Regions from separate parts of the Sporomusa intestinalis genome, predicted to be linked through region 1. Evidence: a T-box and tRNA genes for the amino acid it is inferred to sense, from the RefSeq annotation. Region 1 holds a T-box; the other holds one or more tRNA genes.
The links. The T-box of region 1 lies ahead of tyrS (tyrosine--tRNA ligase). A T-box ahead of a tRNA ligase gene usually reads a tRNA of that ligase, here a tRNA-Tyr.
Positions count from the first base shown of each region.

Region 1 (11,829 bases):
TTTGGTGGTGGGTTTGGCGGTAGCTGGATCATTATTATAATAATTATAATTTTACTTCTTTGTTTCTGTGACAACGACAACGGAATCACCAGTTGCTAACCTCTAATAAATGTATATGCGACAAAGGGAAAAAAAACACGCGTAAAATTGCGCGTGTTTTTTAGTCCCTATAAACCTAATTCTTTTTTACCGGCTCAGTCGGTCTGGGCGGCGGCGGCGGGGCCTGGGGGGACAAGGGGCTTGTATCGCTCTTCACCGGCGGCGGCGGGGGTGGCACTTTTTCGTCAATACCGGATTTCTCCCCGGCGCTGCCGGTTTCATCCGGCTTGCCGTCCTTGTCGTCTTTAACATCTTTGGTTACGGCTGCTGTAGAATGCTTGTTAGGCTGAGTCCCTTCAACAAACAGCTCGTTGCGTCCATCCTGATTTTCCGGATCAGTAAGCAATAAGCCATCTTTGGTTGATATCCGGGCAGCTACGATGCCGGAGGGCCGCACGAAATCACGGGCAACGTACTTCGGCGCCACGTCGCGCATAAAGCTTCGCCAGATAGTGGCGGGAATGGTGCCGCCGGTAACAACGCCTAAATATTCGGGATTGTCGCAGCCCATCCATACTGCGGCGACTAAGTCCGGGGTATAGCCGACAAACCAGGCATCCTTATAATCACTGGTAGTGCCGGTTTTCCCGGCGGCAGGCCGCCCAAAGTAAGCGCCGGCACCGGTACCGCTGGTCATAGCCCCGCGCAGCATATCAGTAAGCAGGTAGGCGCTGCGCTCATTGACAACCACTTTTTCTTTCGGGGTTGCTTGTTCGATGACCTTGCCATTGCGATCAACTATTTTAAGAATCGCTGTCGGTTCGACCCGGATGCCATTATTGGCTAATACGCCATAAGCACTGGTGATTTCCAGGGGCGTAACCCCCCTGGTAAGGCCGCCAAGCGACATAGCCAGATTGCGGTCATTGGTGTTGCCTTTTAACACCAGGGTGGAGATACCCATTTGCTGGGCATAATATAAGGCCTTATCAATACCTGTTTGCTGGGCCAGTTTTACGGTTACAACATTGAGCGACTGCTCCAGGGCGGAACGGAGGGTAACGGGACCGCGGAATTTCCGGTCATAGTTTACAGGCGACCAGCTGCCAAAGCTTACCGGACTGTCATCAATCATGCTGGCGGGGGTAAGTCCGCTTTCAATCGCCGCCAGGTAGACAAAAGGCTTAAAGGCGGAACCAGGCTGCCGTTCAGCTAAAACCGCCCGGTTGAACTGATCATTGCCGCGCCCGCCGACCATGGCCTTAATATAACCGGTTTGGGGCTCGATCGCCACCAGGGCTCCCTGGGGCTGCTTAATGCCATTTTCGGTGCGCTTGGTCGGCAGCTGGGTCATGGCCTGTTCAGCAGCGGCCTGCATTTCCAGGTCCAGTGTCGTATAGACCTTAAGGCCGTCTTTATACACGGCGTCGGCCCCGTATTTATCAATAAGCAACTGCATAATGTAATCGGTAAAATAGGAAGCAGTCGACATATTGGCAACCGACCGGGTAGTGATTTTAATCTCGGTGGTTCGTGCTTTGGCCGCAGTTGCCGAGTCAATATAGCCATACTTGACCATCTGGTCAAGTACGACCGACTGGCGGTCCTTGGCGGCTTTCAAGTTGCTGGCGGGAGAATAATAGTTAGGGCTTTTGGGGATACCGGCTATCATTGCACATTCGGCCAGATTCAAATCCTCAACATTTTTGCCAAAATAGATCTGGGCAGCGGTTTGCACCCCGTAAGCTCCCTGGCCAAAATAAATTTGGTTCATGTACATCTCTAAGATTTCATTTTTGCTGTATTGGCGTTCGATCTGTAAAGACAAAAATGCTTCCTGGATTTTACGCTTAAGTGTCTGTTCCTGTGAGAGCAGGGCGTTTCTGGCTAACTGCTGGGTGATTGTGCTCCCGCCTTCCGAGATGCCTCTGTTCGTCAGGTTTGACCAGGTTGCCCGCAAAATCCCCCGGGGATCAACCCCGCTGTGCTGATAGAAACGGGTATCTTCGGCAGCAATAAAAGCATTTTGCAGGTTTTTGGGAATTTTATTGATAGATACGGGCAACCGGTTTTCCACAGAATGGATCGTCGTTATCAGTTTGCCGTTGGCATCAAAAATCTGTGATGATACAGCCGGACGTATTTCGCCCTTTAAACTGGGCATCGTATGGATACTGGCTGTTAAAAAACCCAGGCCGGCGCCTGTCAGCATAACCAGGAAGATGACGACCGCAATCACGGTAATCGTGCGTGTGTTTTTCCTGGGTTTGCGTTTATTTTCACGGTCTTTATCTTGCATGGCTTTCTCCCCTTATAATTCTTATAAATCTAATTTCTTGCAGTCAGAACAGGATTTGATCCGCTAATCATTATACCACAAAAAATTATCATGCGGCTTAAAAAGTGCTAAAATAGATCCTTGCCTGTCGGCTGGTAGCTAAAAATTGACAACCCGTTTATCTTCGGGTATAGTATATATAGTAAAATATGTGGGAAAATGTGATGAATAGGAAAAGTAAGCTGGATGAGCCTTGCAGAGAGCCAGGGGCTGGTGGAACCCGGCAGGTGAACCAACCGAAATACACCTAGGAGCAGCAGGCTGAACATGGATGCAGCTTGTCAGCTCTAAACGGTAGAATAATGGCGAGGCCATTTTTCGCAAACCAAGGCGGAGGAGGGAGGCATACCGGACGTATGCCGACTGACGACAACGATGGGTTGCGGAAAATAGACCGTCAGTATTCACCGGATTAGACCTGATAAGCTGCTTGAAGTAGGCCGGGCCGGATGCCGCCGTTACCGGGCTGAAGAAGTTTTTAACTTCGCTTGAGAGGCTGAACATTCAGCAACAAGGGTGGTACCACGGGTTGTTCCCCGTCCCTGACCAGGGACGGTTTTTTATTTTTTACCGGCAATAAAGGAGGATTTCACAATGTCTGTACTAAACACACTCCGGGAACGGGGCTTTATCCAGCAACTGACTCATGAAGAGGAGATCGGTGAGCTATTGGCCAAGGAAAAAATCACCTTTTATATTGGCTTTGATCCCACGGCCGACAGCCTGCACGTCGGTCATTTCCTGGGCATGATGGTAATGGCCCATATGCAGCAGGCCGGTCACCGCCCTATTTGCCTGATCGGCGGCGGCACGGCAATGGTCGGAGACCCCTCCGGCAAATCCGATATGCGCAAGATGATGACAAGTGCAACGATTGCCCACAACGGGGAGCGTTTTAAAAAACAGATGCAGCGTTTTATTGATTTTTCTGACGATAAAGCCTTAATGGCAAATAATGCCGACTGGTTGTTAACTCTCAACTATGTCCAGTTTTTGCGGGATATAGGCGTACATTTTTCCGTCAATCGCATGCTGACGGCCGAGTGTTTTAAGCAGCGGCTGGATAAAGGCTTGTCCTTCCTGGAATTCAACTATATGTTGATGCAGGGTTATGACTTCCTGGAACTCAACCGCCGGTTTGACTGTGTTATGCAGATGGGCGGTGACGACCAGTGGTCCAACATCCTGGCCGGGGCGGATCTTATCAGGCGCAAGGAGGGAAAACCGGCCTATGGGCTGACTTTTACCCTGCTGACGACCAGTGACGGGCGCAAGATGGGCAAGACGGAAAAAGGGGCTCTCTGGCTGGATGCGGAGAAAACGTCACCTTATGATTTTTATCAGTACTGGCGCAATGTTGATGACGCTGATGTGGAAAAATGTCTGGCGCTGCTGACCTTTTTACCGATGACCGAGGTCCGGCGGCTTGGCGCCCTTAAGGACAAGGAAATTAATCTTGCCAAAAAAACACTGGCCTTTGAGGTAACTAAGCTGATTCACGGTCAGTCTGAAGCCGAGAAAGCCCAGCAGGCGGCCGAGGCCCTGTTCGGCGGCGCCGGCAAACTGGATAATGCCCCCACCGTGTCGGTAACGGCTGATACAATCGGTGCCAAGCTGCTGGATGTGCTTGTGACCACCGGCATTATCCCGTCTAAAAGCGAGGGCCGCAGACTGATTCAGCAGGGTGGGCTTTATATCGGCGATGACAAGGTTGCCGATCCGGATTTTCTGCTTACTGCCGGCCTGTTTGAAAATAACAGCCTGCTGGTGCGTAAAGGCAAAAAGAATTATCATCGGATTATTATCGAATAAACCTCCAGGAAAAATAAAAACGGGTCGCACCTGCGACCCAATTTTTATTTTCACCGCTTGCCTGCCAGCTGTTTTTTCGTCTCTTCAAGGGTTGTGTCATCAACCGGAGCCATTTGTGCTTCCGCCATTTCCACCAGCTTTTTGACCATTTGCCCGCCGATATGTCCGCCCAGGCGGCCGCCGATTTTTCCGGTCTCGGCGGTCGTCATGTTTTTCCAGCCGGCCGTGTCAATTTTTTCTTTAAGCCCCAGTTCTTCGGCAATTTCGGTTTTCCTGGCCTGTAAAATATTTTCATAGTTAGCGGCGGTTATTTTTTTATTCATCTCCTGGCCAAGGGTTTCATTGGCCACACGCATTTTCAGCTTTTCTAAGCGGCCCAAGTGAATCGCCTCCCCGTATTGTTATTGTAAGGGCAATAATGAGTATTTGGTAATGGCTATTCATAGTATTCCCGGTGATTTTATTATCATGATTTGTAATATATGAGTAACCAATAACCGGCTTTGGCCATATATATAATTAATGAACGAAGTATAGTGGTTTAGAGGAGGGAGAGACATGCGGTTTTCCGTGCGGCGAAAGCGTACAATACCACTCTTGCCACTAGCTATTATCCTCTTGGGAACTGTATTGGTGCTCTTTTTCTGGCAGATTGACACCCACTTAAAGCCAACACTTATGGCAATTGCCGAAGCAAGAGCCACCTTTATTGCAACCTACGCCATTAATAATGTAATTAATAAGGAAGTCAGTCTGACGATTGACCCCAAGACGCTCGTAAATGTTACCCTGGATGAACATGGCCGGGTAGTGCTGATTCAGCCGAATACCATGGAATTTAACAGACTGGCGGCCGATACGACGATAAAAGTCCAGGAGGCGCTGAGAGCGGTAAAGGAAGAAAAGATTCGCATACCGATCGGTCAAGTGTTTGGCAGCCAGATGCTGGCTAGCTGGGGTCCTAGAATCACGGTTACCATCATTCCCGTCGGTACGGTCCAGGTCAAAGTAATTGATAAGTTTGAACAAGCCGGCATCAACCAGACCCGGCATATGGTTTATCTTGTTGCCACTACCCAGGTCCGTATCGTAGTGCCGCTGGTCAGTGAAAGTGTAAGCATTAATACCCAGGTGCCTATCGCCGAATATGTTGTTGTCGGGGAGGTTCCCAATACATATGTTCAGTTTCCGTTCCCCCTGCAGGGTGACCTGTTAAATGGCGGCATGGGCGGCAATAATAATGCTAATGCCAAATCAGTGAACTGAGGAAAAGCTTGACAACAGCAGGACCTGATAAAAGCACATGCTGCAGCATGTGCTTTTATCAGTGGCAGTCAGCGAATGGATTTTAAAAATGAGCTTTGCCAATACCTGACTATTATGTTACAATATTGGCGATTCACATAGTCTGAGAGGAGTATTACAATGTCGGGACATTCAAAATGGGCTAATATAAAACACAAAAAAGGCAAAATGGATGCCGTTCGCGGCAAGATTACCACCAAGATTGGCCGTGAAATTACGATTGCGGTAAGAATGGGCGGCTCTGACCCCACAGGCAACATGCGCTTAAAGCTGGCGCTGCAAAAGGCTAAAGAAAACAATATTCCGAAAGAAAATATTCAGCGGGCTATTCAAAAAGGGGCCGGGGCTCTGGAAGGCAGCAATTATGAAGAAATAGGCTATGAAGGCTATGGCCCCGGCGGGGTTGCCATCATGGTTGAGGCCATGACTGACAACCGTAACCGGACGGCGGCCGATGTAAGGCATCTGTTTGCAAAATTTGGCGGTAATCTCGGTGAGTCCGGGTGCGTTTCCTGGATGTTTAAACAAAAAGGGGTATTTGTTGTTGAACAGGACGGGCTTAAGGAAGAAGAGCTGATGCTTCTGGCGCTGGATGCAGGGGCCGAGGATTTTGAGGCGGTTGACGGTCAGTTCGAAATCACGACGGCTCCTGATGATTTTGAAAAGGTGCAGGCCGCGTTGGAAGAAAGTAATATAAAAACAGTGGTTGCCCGTGTTACCATGGTGCCGGAAACGACAACCAGCCTGGCCGGTGATGAGGCGGTAAAGATGGTGAAGCTGCTGGACGCCCTTGAAGATCATGATGATATTCAGGAAGTATATACCAATTTTGATATTCCTGAAGATATGGAAGCTTAATGAGCAGGCGGCAGCCTGCTTTATTATTTTCAGGTTTAATTGGCCGGCAGGTATAATATTTGTATAATTTGGTAAAAATACTGGCAACACTAAAGAAAGGAGTGTTGTCTACATGTCGATTAAAAAATTACTGGCGAAAATTTCCGCGCTGCGTTCTGTCAAAGGGTTTAGCAAACCGGTATATCTCCGGTCGGTTGTAATTGGCGGCCTAATATTATTATTGTCTGGCATCGGGTATTACGTGTTCCAGCTAAATGATGGCGGCAGCCTGCTGGTGCCGCCCCAAGAGAGTGAAGTTGTAAAACAGGATGGAAAAATTAAAATTTCAGCAAATACAGATATAGTACAAAAAATAACCTATACAAAGTGCAATGAACAGGAAATTTTTAAAACAAAGCCGCCTGACAATTTAGTGGGTCTTAATTTCAGTCAGGTGCAGAAAATTTATAATGGCTGGTCCATTGACAAGTTTGATACCAAAGAGGTTGAAATGTCGCTGAAAGTGGACAGCCTGTGCCGCGAACATGCCAATAATATGTTTATTGGCATCAAGGAGGACAAAGTAACGGTTTTCTATGGCGTACCCGGGCCTAAAGCCATTGTTAAAGAAGTAACTAAAATACCGATTACGGCGCTCATGCCGCAGGATGTTGAGGAATTACGGCAGGGCCTGGTAGTCCAGTCCAAAGAGGAGTTATTAAGAACTTTGGAGGGAATGCAGGCACGTTAAAGAGAGGGAAACCTCTCTTTTTGCTTTTTTTTAACAGGATAATGGCCAAAAGCTGTCGAATATAACGGAGAAAAAAGGGGGCAGCAAATGATAGCATTAGGAATCGATCCCGGCACAGCGATCTGTGGTTACGGGTTGGTCGAGGCACAAGGCAGCAGGATAAGAGCGCTTACCTATGGGGTTGTTGAAACGACACCGGACATGGAGGGTGCGATGCGGCTAAAGAAAGTTCACCGGGAGATCGATCTGCTGATTAAGCAATATAAACCGGATATTATGGGTGTTGAGCAATTATTTGTGAATAAGAATGTACGGACAGTCATGGCAGTGGGCCAGGCGCGGGGGGTCATCCTCCTGGCGGCAGCGCAAAATGCCCTGAAACTGGCCGAATACACGCCTTTGCAGGTAAAGCAGGCTGTTACCGGTTATGGGAAAGCCACTAAGGAACAAGTAATCTATATGACGCAAAGGTTGCTGAGTTTACCTGGCAAACCGCATCCGGATGATGCCGCCGATGCGCTGGCGGTGGCCATCTGCACGATACACTGCGGGAATATAAACAGGATGAGGGTAACAAATGATAGGTTATGTTAAAGGCATAGTTACTCATTTATTTGCCGATTATTGTTTTGTTGATGTCCAGGGGATCGGCTACAGGCTGTTTATTCCCCATTCAACCAGGCAAAAACTGGTAACCGGTCAGCCGGCGACCTTATTTACTTATTTGAATGTGCGGGAGGATGCGCTAACCTTACATGGCTTTTACACGCAGGAAGAATATGAGCTATTCCTGCACCTGATTTCAGTATCCGGAATCGGACCCAAGGTAGCGGCCGGTGTTTTATCAGCAATTACACCGCCTAATTTCCGGGCTGCCATTAGTGGCAATAATACGGTCCTACTGACAAAATTGCCTGGTATCGGTAAAAAGACGGCCGAGCGGATGATCCTGGAATTGAAAGATAAAATAGGCATTGACGCTGAATTTACTGCCGGTTCTCCCGGGCAACCCACCCCGGAACCGGGCCTGCAGGGGGATATCCTGCAGGAAACTGTCCAGGCACTGGCTGCCCTGGGCTACAACCAGGCCGAAACAATACCGGTTATAAAAAGAGTGTATGAACGGGAAAAAAGCACCCAGGCAGAGTTGTCGCTGGAGCATTTGCTCAGGCTTACATTAAAAGAATTTGGCCGGAGGTAGCTGGGAGGTATCAAGCTGGTGGAAGAACGTGTTATGGAGCCGGGTGAGCTGGAGGTTGACTCATGGCAGTACAGCCTGCGGCCACGGCGCCTAGTCGAATATATTGGTCAGGATCAGGTAAAAAACAATCTCTCGATATTTGTTCAGGCCGCACTGGCCAGAGGCGAAGCCCTTGACCATGTTTTGCTGTACGGGCCGCCTGGTTTGGGGAAAACTACCCTGGCCGGCATCGTCGCCAACGAGCTTGGCGTTAATTTCCGGATTACATCAGGCCCTGCGATTGAACGCCCTGGTGATCTGGCTTCCCTGTTAACTAATCTGGGCGAGAAGGATGTACTGTTTATTGACGAGATCCACCGCCTGTCCCGGGCGGTAGAAGAGGTTTTGTATTCGGCAATGGAGGATTATGCCCTTGATATTATTATTGGCAAAGGCCCGTCGGCCCGCTCCATTCGTCTGGATTTACCCAAATTTACGCTAATCGGGGCGACGACCAAAGCCGGCGCTCTGGCGGCACCGCTGCGTGACCGGTTTGGTGTAATCTGCCGGCTGGAATATTATGAAGCCGAGCATTTAGTATGTATAGTCAACAGAGCCGCTGAGATTCTTAAGGTAGACATTGAGCCGCGGGGAGCGCAGGAGATTGCCAGGCGTTCCCGGGGCACACCCCGGATTGCCAACCGTCTCCTGAAACGGGTGCGGGACTTCGCCCAGGTAACCAGTAATGGCATCATCACCGATGCCCTGGCCGATAAAGCGCTGGAGCTTTTAGAAATAGATAAGCGCGGCCTGGACAAAACCGACCGGAACATGCTGGCCGCTATTATTAAAAAATTTAAGGGCGGGCCGGTTGGACTGGATACCCTGGCGGCGGCCATCAGTGAAGAAACGGAGACGATTGAAGATGTCTATGAGCCGTTTTTGCTGCAAATGGGCTTTATTGCCAGGACGCCGCGGGGACGGATCGCCACGCCGGCCGCCTACGCGCATCTCAATCTTGCCTATGATGAGAAAAATGATTCCCAGGAAAAATTGTGGTAGGTGACGAAAGGTTATGCGCATGCTGCTGCATGTTTGTTGCGGACCCTGTTCCGTATTTCCTTTAAAATATTTGCAGGAAAAATACCCGGCCAGCCAGATAACCGGTTATTTTTACAACCCTAATATTCATCCCTACAAAGAGTTTGTCCGGCGTCTGGACACACTCAAAAATTTTGCCGGCCAAATCGGCCTCGCTAATCTGGTTATTGATGAGAGTTATACACTGGAAGAATTCCTGCTGCAGGCGCTGACGGCTCCGGCCGGCCGCTGCCGGTCCTGTTACGACCTCAGGCTGCTGCAGACTGCCCGGTATGCCAGGCTGCACGGTTTTGACTGTTTCAGCACGACGCTGTTAGTCAGCCCTTACCAACAGCACGAAGTAATAAAAGCAGCCGGCGAAAGCGCCGCCAGGGCGGAGGGGATTGAGTTCTGTTATCACGATTTTCGCCCCGGCTGGCAGGAAGGCGTAAGAATAAGCCGGGAGCTTGAAATGTACCGCCAGCCCTACTGTGGTTGTGTGTTGAGCGAAAGAGACCGGTATTACAAACCAGGCAGGAGGAACAACTGATGCCCGGAGGATTTGATTCGTTCGGCAAACTGCTGATGGTGACAGGGGCTGTGCTGCTTGTTGCCGGCCTGCTATTTCATTTTGGCGGCAAATTTTTGAGTCTGGGCCGGCTGCCGGGCGATATACAGATTGAGCGCGGCAATTTCAGCTTTCACTTTCCCCTGGTAACCTCTATTCTTTTAAGTATTATTGTGACAATCATCCTGAATCTGATAATAAGAAAATAGCGGTGGAGGTATGCGGGTGCCAAAATTTATGTTAAAATGGATGATGTTTGTTGTTTTTTTATTGACGCCTTTAGCCGGTTATTCTCACGCCGATGCTACCGGACCCGAGGCGGATGTAGCGTTTTTTGAGCCAAGCCTGCGGGTGGGAATTTTAATCAATCAGCCCAGTGTCCAGGTTTCGGCCGGGGCAGATTTTGACCTGACCGATCCAGCCACCGGCAAAGTATTGTTTACCTTCCGCGCCGGGGATAAGGTCACTATTGCCGCCCAGGAGAAGACCCTTAGCGTTAACGGGGCAACGGCCGCGGCCAAGGGCTTCAGGGTTGTTGTCCGGAAAAATGAGACTTTACAGGCGGTTGAGCAGCTGGCACAGGTCAATAACCGCCGCTACCGGGGCGACCTCAGTATTCACCGCACAGCAGGCAAAACGGGGTTGACGGTGGTCAATACGCTGCCTGTAGAACAATATTTGTACGGGGTTATTAAGAATGAGATTTCGCCCGAATGGCCGCTGGAGGCGGTGAAGGCGCAGGCTGTCGCGGCCCGCACTTATGCCTTGGCCAGTTATGATAAACACAAAGCGGATGGATTTGATGTATGCTCGACAACTGACTGCCAGGTATACGGGGGCCGGGAAAGCGAAGCTCCCCGGGCGCTGGCGGCGGTGGATGCGACCCGCGGTCTGGTATTGAAGCACAGCGGCAAATTAATCACCGCTTATTTTCACAGCAGTTCCGGGGGGTATACCGAAAACAGCGAGAATGTCTGGTCCACACCGTTGCCTTATTTGCGGGGGGTGGTGGATTACGATCAGAACTGCCCTAACTTTACCTGGGAGAAGCGGCTGACTGCGGCTGAGCTTAATCAGGCAATCAGTAAGGCCGGTTACAACATTGGCAGCTTACAGGCCATCGAACTGTCCCCGCTTGCCAAGCCGCCGGTTGCCGACGCTGACCGGGGCATATCCGGGCGGGTAAAAACGGTCCGGCTGCAGGGCAGCAACGGCAGTGTGGAAATAGCGGGAACGCAGTTGAGAAGTATGCTGGAACTGAAAAGTACGTTATTTGATATTCATCTACCGGCTGCGGGAACCAAAGCCTTGCTGCCGGCTGCTGACGGCGCCAAGAAAAAAAGAGCGTCGTCCCGCCAAAAAAAACAGCAGGCAGGCCCGGTTGATCCTAATATCCGCACATTAAACGGCAGTCCTGCTGAGGCGGTTGTGATTACCGGCTCCGGCTGGGGCCATGGGCTTGGCTTATCCCAATGGGGGGCCAAAGCGATGGCGGAACAGGCCCCGCCTGGCAATAGGGAATATTTTAAGGATATATTGCAACACTACTACCAAGGTGTACAAATTAAAAAAGCCTATTTGTAGGATCTAGTACTTCATCGCCCGCAAAACCAGTGATAGATTGTGCATCTTTTTCCGCACTGCATCGTTGTCGCCTCCTTACATATAGTCGCAATGCGCGGTTCCTCCGCCTTGCATTGCGGAAATCTGCGCAATCTATTCCAGCGGTTTTAAACAGATAATGTACTAATAAAGGAGTTATATGCTGGTTTCAGATTTTGATTACCATTTACCGGAGGAATTAATTGCCCAACACCCGGTGGAGCCGCGCGACCACTCCCGGCTGCTGCTGCTGGACAGGAAGACAGGGGTGATTGAACATAAAATTTTTTTTGATCTGCCGCATTTTTTACAACCAG
Region 1 is NZ_AP042390.1:2,815,029-2,826,857, reverse strand. Features, by position in the region: gene ACZ481_RS13295 (transglycosylase domain-containing protein) at 176-2,338, opposite strand; T-box leader at 2,533-2,924, shown strand; gene tyrS (tyrosine--tRNA ligase) at 2,972-4,189, shown strand; gene ACZ481_RS13285 (small, acid-soluble spore protein, alpha/beta type) at 4,240-4,569, opposite strand; gene yunB (sporulation protein YunB) at 4,748-5,455, shown strand; gene ACZ481_RS13275 (YebC/PmpR family DNA-binding transcriptional regulator) at 5,615-6,352, shown strand; gene ACZ481_RS13270 (BofC C-terminal domain-containing protein) at 6,465-7,082, shown strand; gene ruvC (crossover junction endodeoxyribonuclease RuvC) at 7,170-7,676, shown strand; gene ruvA (Holliday junction branch migration protein RuvA) at 7,660-8,283, shown strand; gene ruvB (Holliday junction branch migration DNA helicase RuvB) at 8,317-9,324, shown strand; gene ACZ481_RS13250 (epoxyqueuosine reductase QueH) at 9,338-9,892, shown strand; gene ACZ481_RS13245 (DUF2905 domain-containing protein) at 9,892-10,119, shown strand; gene ACZ481_RS13240 (SpoIID/LytB domain-containing protein) at 10,136-11,494, shown strand; gene queA (tRNA preQ1(34) S-adenosylmethionine ribosyltransferase-isomerase QueA) at 11,673-11,829, shown strand, end outside.

Region 2 (11,829 bases), 2.3 Mb from region 1:
AACAGGGCCTTTGGGTAGTAGGCGCCGATATGGACGGAACCAAAGACTATTATGACGCTGACCTTACCGGTCCTGTCGTTATTGTTGTCGGGAGTGAGGGCGAAGGCATGGGGCGGTTAACGAAAGAGGCCTGTGATTTTATTGTGCGCATCCCCATGCGGGGCAAAATTACATCTCTTAATGCATCGGTGGCCTGTTCACTGTTGCTGTACGAAGTCTTGAGACAAAGGGAGTTGAAAGCAAAATGAGACACTGGATGGGAATTATGTTGGCAGTGGCCATAATAGTAACCGGGATAGCCGTTTTTTGGCTGACCAGGCCGCTGTTTGCCCAGACAGTGTATAGCGGGGTAAGGGTGGCAAATATCGAGGTTGCCGGCAAAACCCGGGATGAAGTGGCGCAAATGTTGTCGGTATGGCAAAAAGATCAGGCAAGCCGGCCTATCTTGCTAACTCATGGCAGTGCAACTTTTCGTATTGAACCTGAGCATATTGATTATAGCATTGATGCCGACGCAACAGCCGATGCAGCGTGGCAGGTAGGGCGTGAAGGCCCCTGGTGGCTGCGTCTGAAAAAAATTAGCGACGTCGAGGCTGAAGGGTGGTCTACGCCCCTCAAGATCAGGTATAATGAGAATAAGCTGGACACAGTCCTGGAGCAACTGCAGGAAAATATCAATAAACCGCCGCGCAATGCCACGCTCAGCCTGCGTACCGGTGGTATTGTGTCTGAAGTCGAGGGGCAGGAGATTGATGTCCCCGCCCTGAAAAAAATAATGCTGTCGGCGACCAACCGTTCGGAAACCAATACCATCATCCTGCCGGTCAAACCGGTCTATCCGGAGATTACGGCAGAAGAGCTTGCGAAAAATGGCATAAAAGAACTGGTTGCCGTGTATACAACTGTATTTAACACCGAAGATGCCAACCGGACAGCTAATGTAAAATTGTCTGCCCAGAAGATAAATGGCAAACTGCTTTACCCCGGACAGGTTTTTTCCTATAATGATACCGTTGGCCCCAGAGAAAAATCACAGGGATTTAAAGAGGCCATGGAAATTATCAACGGCGAGTTTGTACCTGGAATCGGCGGCGGCGTATGTCAGGTTTCATCAACATTATATAATGCCGTACTGCTGGCCGGGCTTGACATTGTGGAACGTACCAACCATTCTAAGCCGCTTGCTTATGTTCCTCTGGGGCGGGACGCAACCGTCGCGTATAATACCCTGGATTTTAAATTTGTCAACAATAGTCCGGCACCGGTAATGATTATGGCTGAGGCAGAAGGCAACAAGCTTAATGTGGGGATATTCGGACAAGGGGCCCTTGATAAAAATATTGATATTGTGACAGTTGACCAGCAGGTGATTCAGCCGGCCACCATAAAAAAGGCCGACCCGTCACTGCCGCCAGGTGAAAACAAGATTGAGAAACCGGGCAAGCCCGGATATTCAATTACTGTCATCCGGATTATACGCGATAATAATGGCAAAGAACTAAAACGCGAGATCCTTTCGCGGGACAAATATGCGCCTGACAATACCGTAATCAAAACAGGACCAGCCCCAAAACGGGTGCAGGCCGAAATAAAGCGGACTGGGGCTGAAGACAAACCGTTTGATGCCGGCAGTATGGAATAAGATTGGAGATTTTTTGTCGATGGACTTGTTAATCGTCGATGGCTATAATGTGATCAATGCCTGGCCGGAATTAATTTTAATAAAAGATAACTTAGAATATGCCCGCGCCAAACTTGTGGACATACTTAGTGAGTATGGTGCATATAAAGGAGTTAAGACAATCATTGTCTTTGATGCCCATCTGGCTGCCGGTAAAAGTGCCAGCCAGATCCTGAATGGCGAATTGGAGGTGATTTATACCAAAGAAGGGGAAACCGCTGACAGCTGTATTGAAAAGATGGTATATTTTCTAGCCGGTCAGGGAGAACATGTTTATGTCGTCACATCTGATTCGGCCGAGCAAATGTTTGTCCTGGGGGCGGGCGCGTTCCGGATTTCGGCCCGGGAACTAAGAAATGACGTTGCCAGCACCAAAAAAGAGATTAAGGCGGCTATTTCCCAGAAGGTGTTAGCGCGGGATCGGCACGAGCTCGGCAGCCGTCTTAGACAGGATATTCTTAAACGCCTTGATGCGATGCGCAGAGATGGGCTTGACTAACTTTGCGCTTACAGGTATAATTTATTTTGATAAGACGTGAACTGATACCGTAGGCACTAATCCTCTTAGTGCACTTTTATTTTTTTCACAATGACAAATGGCCGGCTTTGTAAATAAGGAAATTGGCTTTGGCCATTAGCGACAGCAAAATAAAAACTAAGTGGGGGCGATGCGATGCGGGTTAATACTCAACGCGATCTGTATGGTTGTTTTGACAACTTAACTGATGAAGAAATAGTATTTGACGCCAAAGATAACGACAACACGGTCGCTCTGGAGTATTTGATTAATAAATATCGCAACTTTGTGCGGGCTAAAGCCAGATCGTATTTTTTAATCGGCGCTGAGCGTGAGGACATCATCCAGGAAGGCATGATTGGTTTATATAAGGCCATTCGTGATTTCCGCAATGATAAGCTGTCGTCGTTCCGGGCTTTTGCGGAATTGTGCGTAACCCGGCAAATTATTACCGCCATAAAGACCGCCACCAGACAGAAGCATATTCCCTTGAATTCGTATGTTTCTTTAAATAAGCCCATTTATGATGAGGATTCCGACCGGACGCTGCTGGACGTATTGTCCGGTTCCAAAGTCACTGATCCGGAGGAACTGGTAATCAGCCGGGAAGAATTTGTTGATATTGAAGAGAAGATGGGTGAGATTTTAAGCGATCTCGAGTGGAAGGTCCTGATGTCATATCTTGATGGCAAGTCTTATCAGGAAATTGCGGTTGAACTTGACCGCCATGTCAAATCCATTGATAATGCGTTACAGCGAGTAAAGCGTAAACTGGAGCGATATCTGGAAAATCGCGGCGAGGACAGCGATATCCGTGGTATGTACAGAGGCCTGACCGGCCTTAATAAAGATGTTTCGGCAGAATTAAACAACTATAGCAGTACCTATGATGACCAACGCAGTATAAAATGACACCACCAGGCGGTGTCATTTTTTTTACACTTCCCAATATATATAATGAGGTGATCAAGCATATGAGCGAGCCGAAAAAAGTAAAAACGGTAGCAATATTAACCGGCGGTGGTGATGCCCCGGGACTTAATGCTGTAATCCGGGCGGCTGTGAGAACGGCACTGGGGCAGGGACTTACTGTTTGGGGTATAAAAAATGGCTTTGGCGGTATGGTCGAAAACAAAATGATGCTACTGACAGATGAAAGTGTAGCCGGGATTCTGCCGCGCGGGGGGACGATGCTGGGAACCACCAACCGTGACAATCCCTTTAACTATCCCCGGACACAGGCCGGTGAGGTTATTTACACAGATATGTCGGGCCGCGCTTTGGATAACCTGCGGCAGGCAGGGGTTGAGGCGCTTATTGTTATCGGCGGCGATGGCAGCATTAAGATTGCCGCCGAGTTTTACCAAATGGGCCTGCCGGTGGTTGCCGTACCGAAAACAATTGACAATGACATACCGGTTACTGAGCGGACTTTCGGGTTTGATACCGCTGTTGGTGTGGCCACTGACGCCCTTGACCGGCTGCATACTACCGCCGAATCACATCACCGGGTTATGGTGCTTGAGGTGATGGGCAGATATGCCGGCTGGATTGCATTACACGCCGGTATGGCCGGCGGTGCCGATTGTATTCTCATTCCGGAGATCCCGTTTACTACTGACTCGGTTATTGCCAAAATTAAGGAACGCCAGCAGCGGGGCCGGCAGTTCAGTCTAATTGTTATTGCCGAAGGGGCGCATGCCCGGGGCGGAGACATATCAATAGCGCGCATTGTTGAAGGCAGTCATGAGAAAGTGCGTTTGGGCGGCATCGGTGAAAAGCTGGCCAGAGAGATTGAAGCGCTTACCGGTATGGAGTCCCGCTGCACAGTACTGGGGCATGTCCAGCGCGGCGGCACACCCACCGCCTTTGACCGGGTGCTTTCCACTCGGTACGGCGTAGCCGCCGCGCACAGTGTACTGGAAGGACATTTTGGAATTATGGTGTCTTTGCAAAAAAACCGGATTATTAGGGTGCCTATTACTGAAATTGCCGGTAAAGCCAATAATGTTGGGCCTGACGATGAACTGTTGCTTGCCGGCAGGGCAATTGGTGTTTGTTTTGGTGATTAAGAAAGCCGTTCCCGGGTTATAATAAGCCCTAAATAATGCGAGGTATTTGCAGCCGCAGTGGAGGGCTACGATGGAAACATTGGGCATTACTCTATTTAGGGTCGTTGCCGGTATGGGAGTACTGCTAATCATCATGCTGGCAATCGGCCGTCGCCAGCTGGGGGAACTTAGTTCGTTTGATTTTCTGACATCAATTACTATTGGTGCCGTAGCCGGGGCGCTTATTGTTGACCACCGGATTGAACTGGCAAGTTCGCTGATTGCCTTATTGGCCCTGGGCGGAATGCAACTGTTCTTTGGCTGGTTAAGCATTAAGATTCGCCCGGTAAACCATAAACTTAACTTTAAACCGCTGGTGATGGTGCAAAACGGTCAAATTATCAAAGAAAGCCTGCGTAAGGTGCATATGCCTGTGGAAACCCTGCTGCAGCTGCTGCGGGAAAGAGATGTTTTCGATATTACTATCGTAGAGCTTGCTGTGCTGGAGCCCCATGGCCGGCTAAGCGTGCTGAAAAAAGCGGAACATTTGCCATTGACCCCTTGTCAGGTTAATTTTAGCGTTACTCCGAACAGTGTTTTGGTGCCTGTTATCCTGGAGGGAAAACTGCAGGAGCACGTACTGGCTGATATGGGATTCTCACCCCAGCAGGTTGAAGAGTTTCGCCGTCAGCATGTAAGCAGCATTCACAATGTTTTTATTGCTTTTATGGACCAGGACAAACGGCTGCATGTGATTCATGATGATGCCCGGGAGTGCAATGTATTTTTACATTGATGCCCCGGGCGTTTTTGCGATATTAAATTTTTCTAAAATATGCAAGATAATTAGCCGAAATGTGGTAAAATAGGAACATGTCCCAGGGAGGTAATTATGAAAAATCAACGTTTTAAGTTTTGCCCTAAATGCGGCGGCCAGGTCAGTTATCGTCAGATGGGGGACCGTGAGCGCCTGGTATGTGCCGCCTGTTCCTATACGATGTACGAGAATCCGATTGTGGGGGTTGCGGCCATCGTGCGGCAAAACGGGGAAATTTTGCTGGGCCGGCGCGCTGCCAATGCCAGCTATCCCGGGTTGTGGTGCATACCCTGCGGTTATGTCGAATATGATGAGGATATCCGGGCTGCGGTTAAACGGGAGTTCCAGGAGGAAACAGGCCTGGTCATCGAACCCGGTCAGGTTTACGCGGTGTTGTCCAACTTCCATAATCCGGCTGTCCATACGGTCGGTGTCTGGTTTTTGGCCGAAGTCGTCGGCGGTACCCTTGGACCGGGCGACGACTTAGATCAGGTAGCTTATTTTCCGCTGGACCTGGTGCCTGACCTTGCTTTTCCCACCGACAGGCAGGTCATCGGTTTGCTGCAGGCAGATCACAATAATAAGAAGAAGGATGTGACCTAGTGAGTGACAATTTGATTGCAGTAATCATTGGTATTGTGGAAGGTTTGACGGAATTTTTACCGATTTCATCAACCGGACACATGATTCTTGTTGGTTCCTTATTAGGATTTGAAGGAGAAAAAGCCAGTGTATTTGAGGTATTTATCCAACTAGGGGCTATCTTATCTGTATTGATTTTATATAAGGAAAAATTTTTGGCGATGCTTAGGCCCCCGGCCCTGAACAGTTTTGGCAGCAGTCTTACGGCTGTGCATGTGTTAGCCGGCATTGTTCCGGTAATGGGGATTGCCTATCTTTTGCATGGCTTCATTAAGACCTATCTTTTTTCCCCTTATACCGTAATTATTGGCCTGGTTGTCGGTGCTCTCCTCATGCTGGCGGCAGAGAAGCTCTCGCAGCGCCCGGTAACCCATGAGGTGGATCAGATGACAATAAAACAGGCTTTTTTCGTGGGCTTATTTCAAATCTTATCTCTCTGGCCGGGGTTTTCCCGTTCCGGCTCAACCATTGCCGGTGGCTTGTTTTTAGGTATGAGCCGCAAAGCCGCCGCCGAGTTTTCTTTTATTATTGCCGTACCGCTTATGCTGGTGGCATGCCTGTACGATTTAATGAAAATCTGGGATCGGCTCAGCTTTGATGACTTTACCATGTTTGCCATTGGCTTTTTGGTTGCATTTATCACCGCCTACGTATCAATTGTCTGGTTCTTGCGGTTTCTCAATAGCTCCACCCTGGCTTCCTTTGCTTATTACCGGTTCGTTGTCGCCGGAATCTCCTATTACTATTTCTTTATGAGGTAACCGCAGCGATTTTTACTGATACACTTATGAATTTATCTGTTGGAGGTTATCGTGTTTGGACGCAAAATTAATTAATCCATTTTTAGAAGCAATAACAACCATTCTGCCGCAGCTCGGATTTAAGGAAATCAACCGGCGCGGCCTGTCGGTCAAGGAACAGGTATTGGCAAGTCAGGGGGTTACGGTATTGATCGGTATTACCAAAGGCGTTAAGGGAAACGTAGCTTATAATATGACTGCTGATACAGCAAGGAAGGTTGCCTCAACCATTATGATGGGAATGCCGGTGGCGGAAATTGATGAGATGGCCCAGAGTGCCATTTCGGAAATGGTCAATATGGTTACAGCCAATGCCGCCATAAATTTTGAAAAGCAGGGCCTGGCTGTGGATATTTCTCCTCCCAGTATTGTTGTTGGCACTGAGTATACCGTGCGGGTAAGCAATAATAAATATTTGGTGCTTAGTTTGCTGGTCGACTCCGAACCTATTGAAGTTAATGTCGGCCTTGGCGCATAGCTAACCAAAATCGGCTCAGCAGCATGCAAAAATTACTAGTAAAAAAATATTGACACAGCAGCATGGGTATTATATAATAAGTTTTGTCACTAGACAGGGACTTCAAAAAAAAGATGCTGGCGTAGCTCAATTGGTAGAGCAGCTGACTTGTAATCAGCAGGTTGGGGGTTCAATTCCTCTCGCCAGCTCCATCTAGCCTGGAGGGATTCCCGAGTGGCTAAAGGGAGCAGACTGTAAATCTGCCGTCTTTGACTTCGGTGGTTCGAATCCACCTCCCTCCACCATTTATCACATCGCGGGGTGGAGCAGTTGGTAGCTCGTCGGGCTCATAACCCGAAGGTCACAGGTTCAAGTCCTGTCCCCGCAACCAAGTAATTTACGTGCTTTATGAATTCAAGCCTGAACCCAAGCCTGAACCCAAGCCTGAATTTATAAAGCACAGCTTTATAAAGAAACGAACTCCATTACCCCCACCATCTGCGACAAGCCAACTATCTGTCACTCAGCCGCAAACGGCTTAGTAGTGTCCAGATGCGAGGCGCACCGGAAAAGCGTGCCGCGCGGCGCACTGGGAAGTGCGTAAGCAAACGCTTTGAGGAGCAACGAAGCAGATGGGCGCTAATAAGTCGTTTGCGCTATTTGCTGGTGTAGCTCAGTCGGTAGAGCGTATCCTTGGTAAGGATAAGGCCACCGGTTCAATCCCGGTCACTAGCTCCATCTTAATATGGCGGCGTAGCTCAGTTGGCTAGAGCATTCGGTTCATACCCGAAGTGTCCGGGGTTCAAATCCCTGCGCCGCCACCAGGTAAATATAAAAACCCTGCAGATATTTGCAGGGTTTTTATATTTATTGCTGGCGGCAGCAGGAATTTCGCTTATTAAATAGAATAATCTAGTTTGGTAAAATGATGTATACCGCTGATTATTTGTGTTAATACATAATATGATAAAGTTATAATTAAGGGGAGGTAACACTCGAAAATGGCTAAGAAAAAGTTTGAAAGAAACAAACCCCACGTAAACATTGGAACAATCGGTCACGTCGACCATGGTAAAACCTCGCTGACAGCCGCCATTACCATGACACTGGCCAAACACGGCGGAGCCGAGTTCATGGCCTATGATCAAATCGATAAAGCGCCGGAAGAAAGAGAACGGGGCATTACCATCAACACAGCCCATGTGGAATATGAAACACCGGCCCGCCACTACGCCCACGTTGACTGCCCGGGCCATGCCGACTATGTTAAAAACATGATCACCGGCGCAGCCCAGATGGACGGTGCCATCCTGGTCGTATCGGCCGCTGACGGCCCGATGCCGCAAACGCGTGAACACATCCTGCTGTCCCGCCAAGTGGGCGTACCGGCCATGGTAGTATTCCTGAACAAAGCAGATCTGGTTGATGATGCCGAGCTGATGGAACTGGTAGAAATGGAAGTGCGTGAGCTGCTTTCCAGCTACGAATTCCCGGGCGACGACATTCCGGTAGTCAGCGGTTCGGCTGTAAAAGTGCTTAACTGCGGCTGCGCCAAGCGCGAATGCGAATGGTGCGGCAAAATCCATGAACTGATGGACAAAGTTGACGAATATATCCCGACGCCGGAACGGGCCACAGATAAACCGTTCCTGATGCCAGTGGAGGACGTGTTCACCATTACCGGCCGTGGTACAGTAGCCACCGGCCGTGTAGAGCGCGGTGTGGTAAAAGTAAGTGATACCATCGAAATCGTTGGTATGACGGAAAAACCGAAATCAACCGTAGTAACCGGGGTGGAAATGTTCCGGAAGCTGCTGGATTCGGCCGTGGCCGGCGACAACATCGGCGCCCTGCTGCGGGGCGTGGACCGCAAAGAAATCGAACGGGGCCAGGTACTGGCTAAACCGGGCTCGATTAAGCCGCACACCAAATTCAAATCAGAAGTATATGTCCTGTCCAAAGAAGAGGGCGGCCGTCATACCCCGTTTTTTAACGGCTACCGTCCCCAGTTCTACTTCCGGACAACCGACGTAACCGGTGTTGTTACCCTGCCGGAAGGTGTGGAAATGGTAATGCCTGGCGACAACATTCAAATGGACATTGCCCTGATTACCCCGATTGCTATTGAAGAAGGCCTGCGTTTTGCTATCCGCGAAGGCGGCCGCACGGTTGGCGCCGGCGTCGTAACTGCAGTGGTTGAATAGTTAAAATATGTTATTTCATAGAAAAACTGTATATTTAAAGATTTATATGATATAATAAATAGGCAGGGAAAATTCCCTGCCTTATTTATTGACATGCCCGAGCCTGTGGGCTATTGACATGCCGATATAATTATGATAAATTGTATTAGTGACATTTAAAGAAAAACGATAAATTATAGACACACGGTGCTATATTTACTGGTAAGAGAGGTGTACAGGATGCGCAACGCGGTAACATTGGCCTGCACAGAATGCAAACAACGCAATTATCAGACCAATAAAAACAAGAAAAATGACCCGGATAGATTGGAGTTTAACAAATACTGCAAGTTTTGCAAAAAACAAACTCCACATAAAGAAACAAAATAACAGTAACAATTGCTTAAGTTGCCACTATAAGTAGTGGTGGTCGATTGGTAGAGTAGCAATCTCTCAATCCCCTGCGGGGCTTAAGCATTGTTGCCTCTATCAAAATGCACGCACAGGATGTGAGAGAATGGCCGCCCAGGAAACAGCTGTCCAGACGAATACATCGCGCTGGAAGAAATTTTTGCGGGAAGTAAAAGCTGAATTAAAAAAGGTAACGTGGCCGGGTAAATCAGAACTTATTTCCTACACGGGAATCGTGTTTGTGACGGTTATTGTTGTTGCTGCGCTGATATGGGTAATTGATGCTGCGTTTACTCAAGTGTTAAAGGCGATCATGAAGTAGACTAGGGGGGTGGGGGACGTATTACCGTCCCTTGAGGCTATGGAATCCGAAAAACTCGAAAAACACTGGTATGTCATCCATACATATTCCGGTTATGAAAACAAAGTAAAAGCCAATTTGGAGAAAAAAGTCCATTCTATGGCAATGGAAAACGAAGTCTTCCGTGTGCTTGTGCCAATGGAAGATGAAGTGGAAATAAAAGATGGCAAGAAAAAAATTGCCAAAAAGAAAGTTTTCCCCGGATATGTTCTGGTAGAAATGATTGTGACAGACCGCTCCTGGTATGTTGTGCGCAATACGCCGGGGGTTACCGGTTTTGTCGGTTCTGGAACCAAGCCGATTCCTTTGAGCGAAAGTGAAGTCAAACATATCCTCAAGTCAATGGGGATGGAAGAGGCTAAGCCCAAAATAAATGTTGAACTCAATCAGTTAGTGCGAATTACTTCTGGTGCCTTTGAAAATTGGACAGCCACGGTAATGGATATTAATCCTGATCGGGGCAAGCTTAAAGTGCTTGTCAACATGTTTGGTCGGGAAACACCTGTGGAACTTGATTTTACTCAGGTCACGAAAGTTGATTAAGGAGGTGTAATATAATGGCTAAAAAGGTTGTAAAGCTTGTAAAACTGCAAGTTCCCGCTGGTAAAGCCACCCCGGCTCCTCCCGTAGGTCCGGCACTTGGTCAGGCTGGCGTCAATATCATGGCTTTTGTTAAGGAATTTAATGAAAGAACAGCCAAGCAAGCGGGTCTTATTATTCCGGTTGAAATTACGGTATTTGAAGATAGATCATTTACCTTTATCACCAAAACCCCACCAGCTGCTATTCTTTTGAAAAAAGCCGCCGGTATTGAAACAGCTTCCGGCGAACCTAATAAAAAGAAGGTCGCGAAAGTGAAGCGGGATAAGGTGCGGGAAATTGCCGAATCCAAAATGCAAGATCTCAATGCTGCCAGCGTAGAAGCTGCTGTGCGGATGATTGAGGGGACTGCCCGCAGCATGGGCATTGACGTCGTCGATTAACAGCGGCGCCGTAAGTGGGAGGACTAAGTACTTCCGTTACTACCACGAAGGAGGTTTATTTATATGGCGAAACATGGCAAAAAGTATATTGAAGCGGCTAAGCTTGTCGACTTTGATAAATTATATGATCCTGAAGAAGCAGTAGAGCTTGTAAAAAAGACGGCAAGTGCTAAGTTTGATCAAACTGTGGAAGTTGCCGTTAAACTGGGCGTTGACCCGAAACATGCAGATCAGCAGGTGCGTGGTGCTGTTGTGCTTCCTTATGGCACCGGTAAAACCAAGCGTGTGCTGGTATTCGCCAAAGGCGAAAAAGCCAAAGAAGCTGAAACCGCCGGGGCGGATTTTGTTGGTGCTGAAGATATAGTGGAAAAAATTCAGGGTGGCTGGGCTGATTTTGACGTCGCTGTGGCTACACCTGATATGATGGGTATGGTGGGGCGCCTGGGTAAGATTCTCGGTCCCCGGGGTTTGATGCCTAATCCTAAAGTTGGTACTGTTACTCTTGATGTAACCCGTGCCATTAATGAAATTAAAGCCGGTAAGATTGAATACCGTACCGATAAAGCCGGTAATATCCATGCTCCTATCGGCAAGATTTCTTTTGACAGCGAGAAGCTGCTTAAGAATTTTCACACTCTGATTGACACCTTGATTAAGGTTAAGCCATCTGCTGCCAAAGGCCAGTATATGCGCAACATTTCCTTAAGCTCAACCATGGGCCCTGGTGTTAAAGTGAATCCGCTCAAAGCACCCGGCAAAAAAGAGTAACATAAATATAAGTTTATCAGCATGAGGCTGTAGACCGCAGGTTAAAGTAAAAGCTTGTTAGAGCTTTCCTGCCGAGGCCGGGGATTTGCAGCGTGTAACTTAAACTGGTTATAACGCGGCCTCCGGTGTGTTTACACCGGAGGCCGCTTCTGCTTTAT
Region 2 is NZ_AP042390.1:510,830-522,658, forward strand. Features, by position in the region: gene rlmB (23S rRNA (guanosine(2251)-2'-O)-methyltransferase RlmB) at 1-248, shown strand, start outside; gene ACZ481_RS02375 (VanW family protein) at 245-1,642, shown strand; gene ACZ481_RS02380 (NYN domain-containing protein) at 1,662-2,180, shown strand; gene sigH (RNA polymerase sporulation sigma factor SigH) at 2,355-3,110, shown strand; gene ACZ481_RS02390 (6-phosphofructokinase) at 3,173-4,270, shown strand; gene ACZ481_RS02395 (DUF421 domain-containing protein) at 4,341-5,045, shown strand; gene ACZ481_RS02400 (NUDIX hydrolase) at 5,142-5,669, shown strand; gene ACZ481_RS02405 (undecaprenyl-diphosphate phosphatase) at 5,669-6,469, shown strand; gene ACZ481_RS02410 (chemotaxis protein CheX) at 6,525-6,986, shown strand; tRNA gene ACZ481_RS02415 (tRNA-Thr) at 7,102-7,177, shown strand; tRNA gene ACZ481_RS02420 (tRNA-Tyr) at 7,186-7,270, shown strand; tRNA gene ACZ481_RS02425 (tRNA-Met) at 7,281-7,356, shown strand; tRNA gene ACZ481_RS02430 (tRNA-Thr) at 7,628-7,703, shown strand; tRNA gene ACZ481_RS02435 (tRNA-Met) at 7,713-7,789, shown strand; gene tuf (elongation factor Tu) at 7,967-9,169, shown strand; gene rpmG (50S ribosomal protein L33) at 9,389-9,538, shown strand; gene secE (preprotein translocase subunit SecE) at 9,666-9,881, shown strand; gene nusG (transcription termination/antitermination protein NusG) at 9,921-10,463, shown strand; gene rplK (50S ribosomal protein L11) at 10,478-10,903, shown strand; gene rplA (50S ribosomal protein L1) at 10,967-11,671, shown strand.
Region 2: it has a tRNA-Tyr gene. The T-box ahead of tyrS (tyrosine--tRNA ligase) is inferred to sense a tRNA for this amino acid. The anticodon was not compared.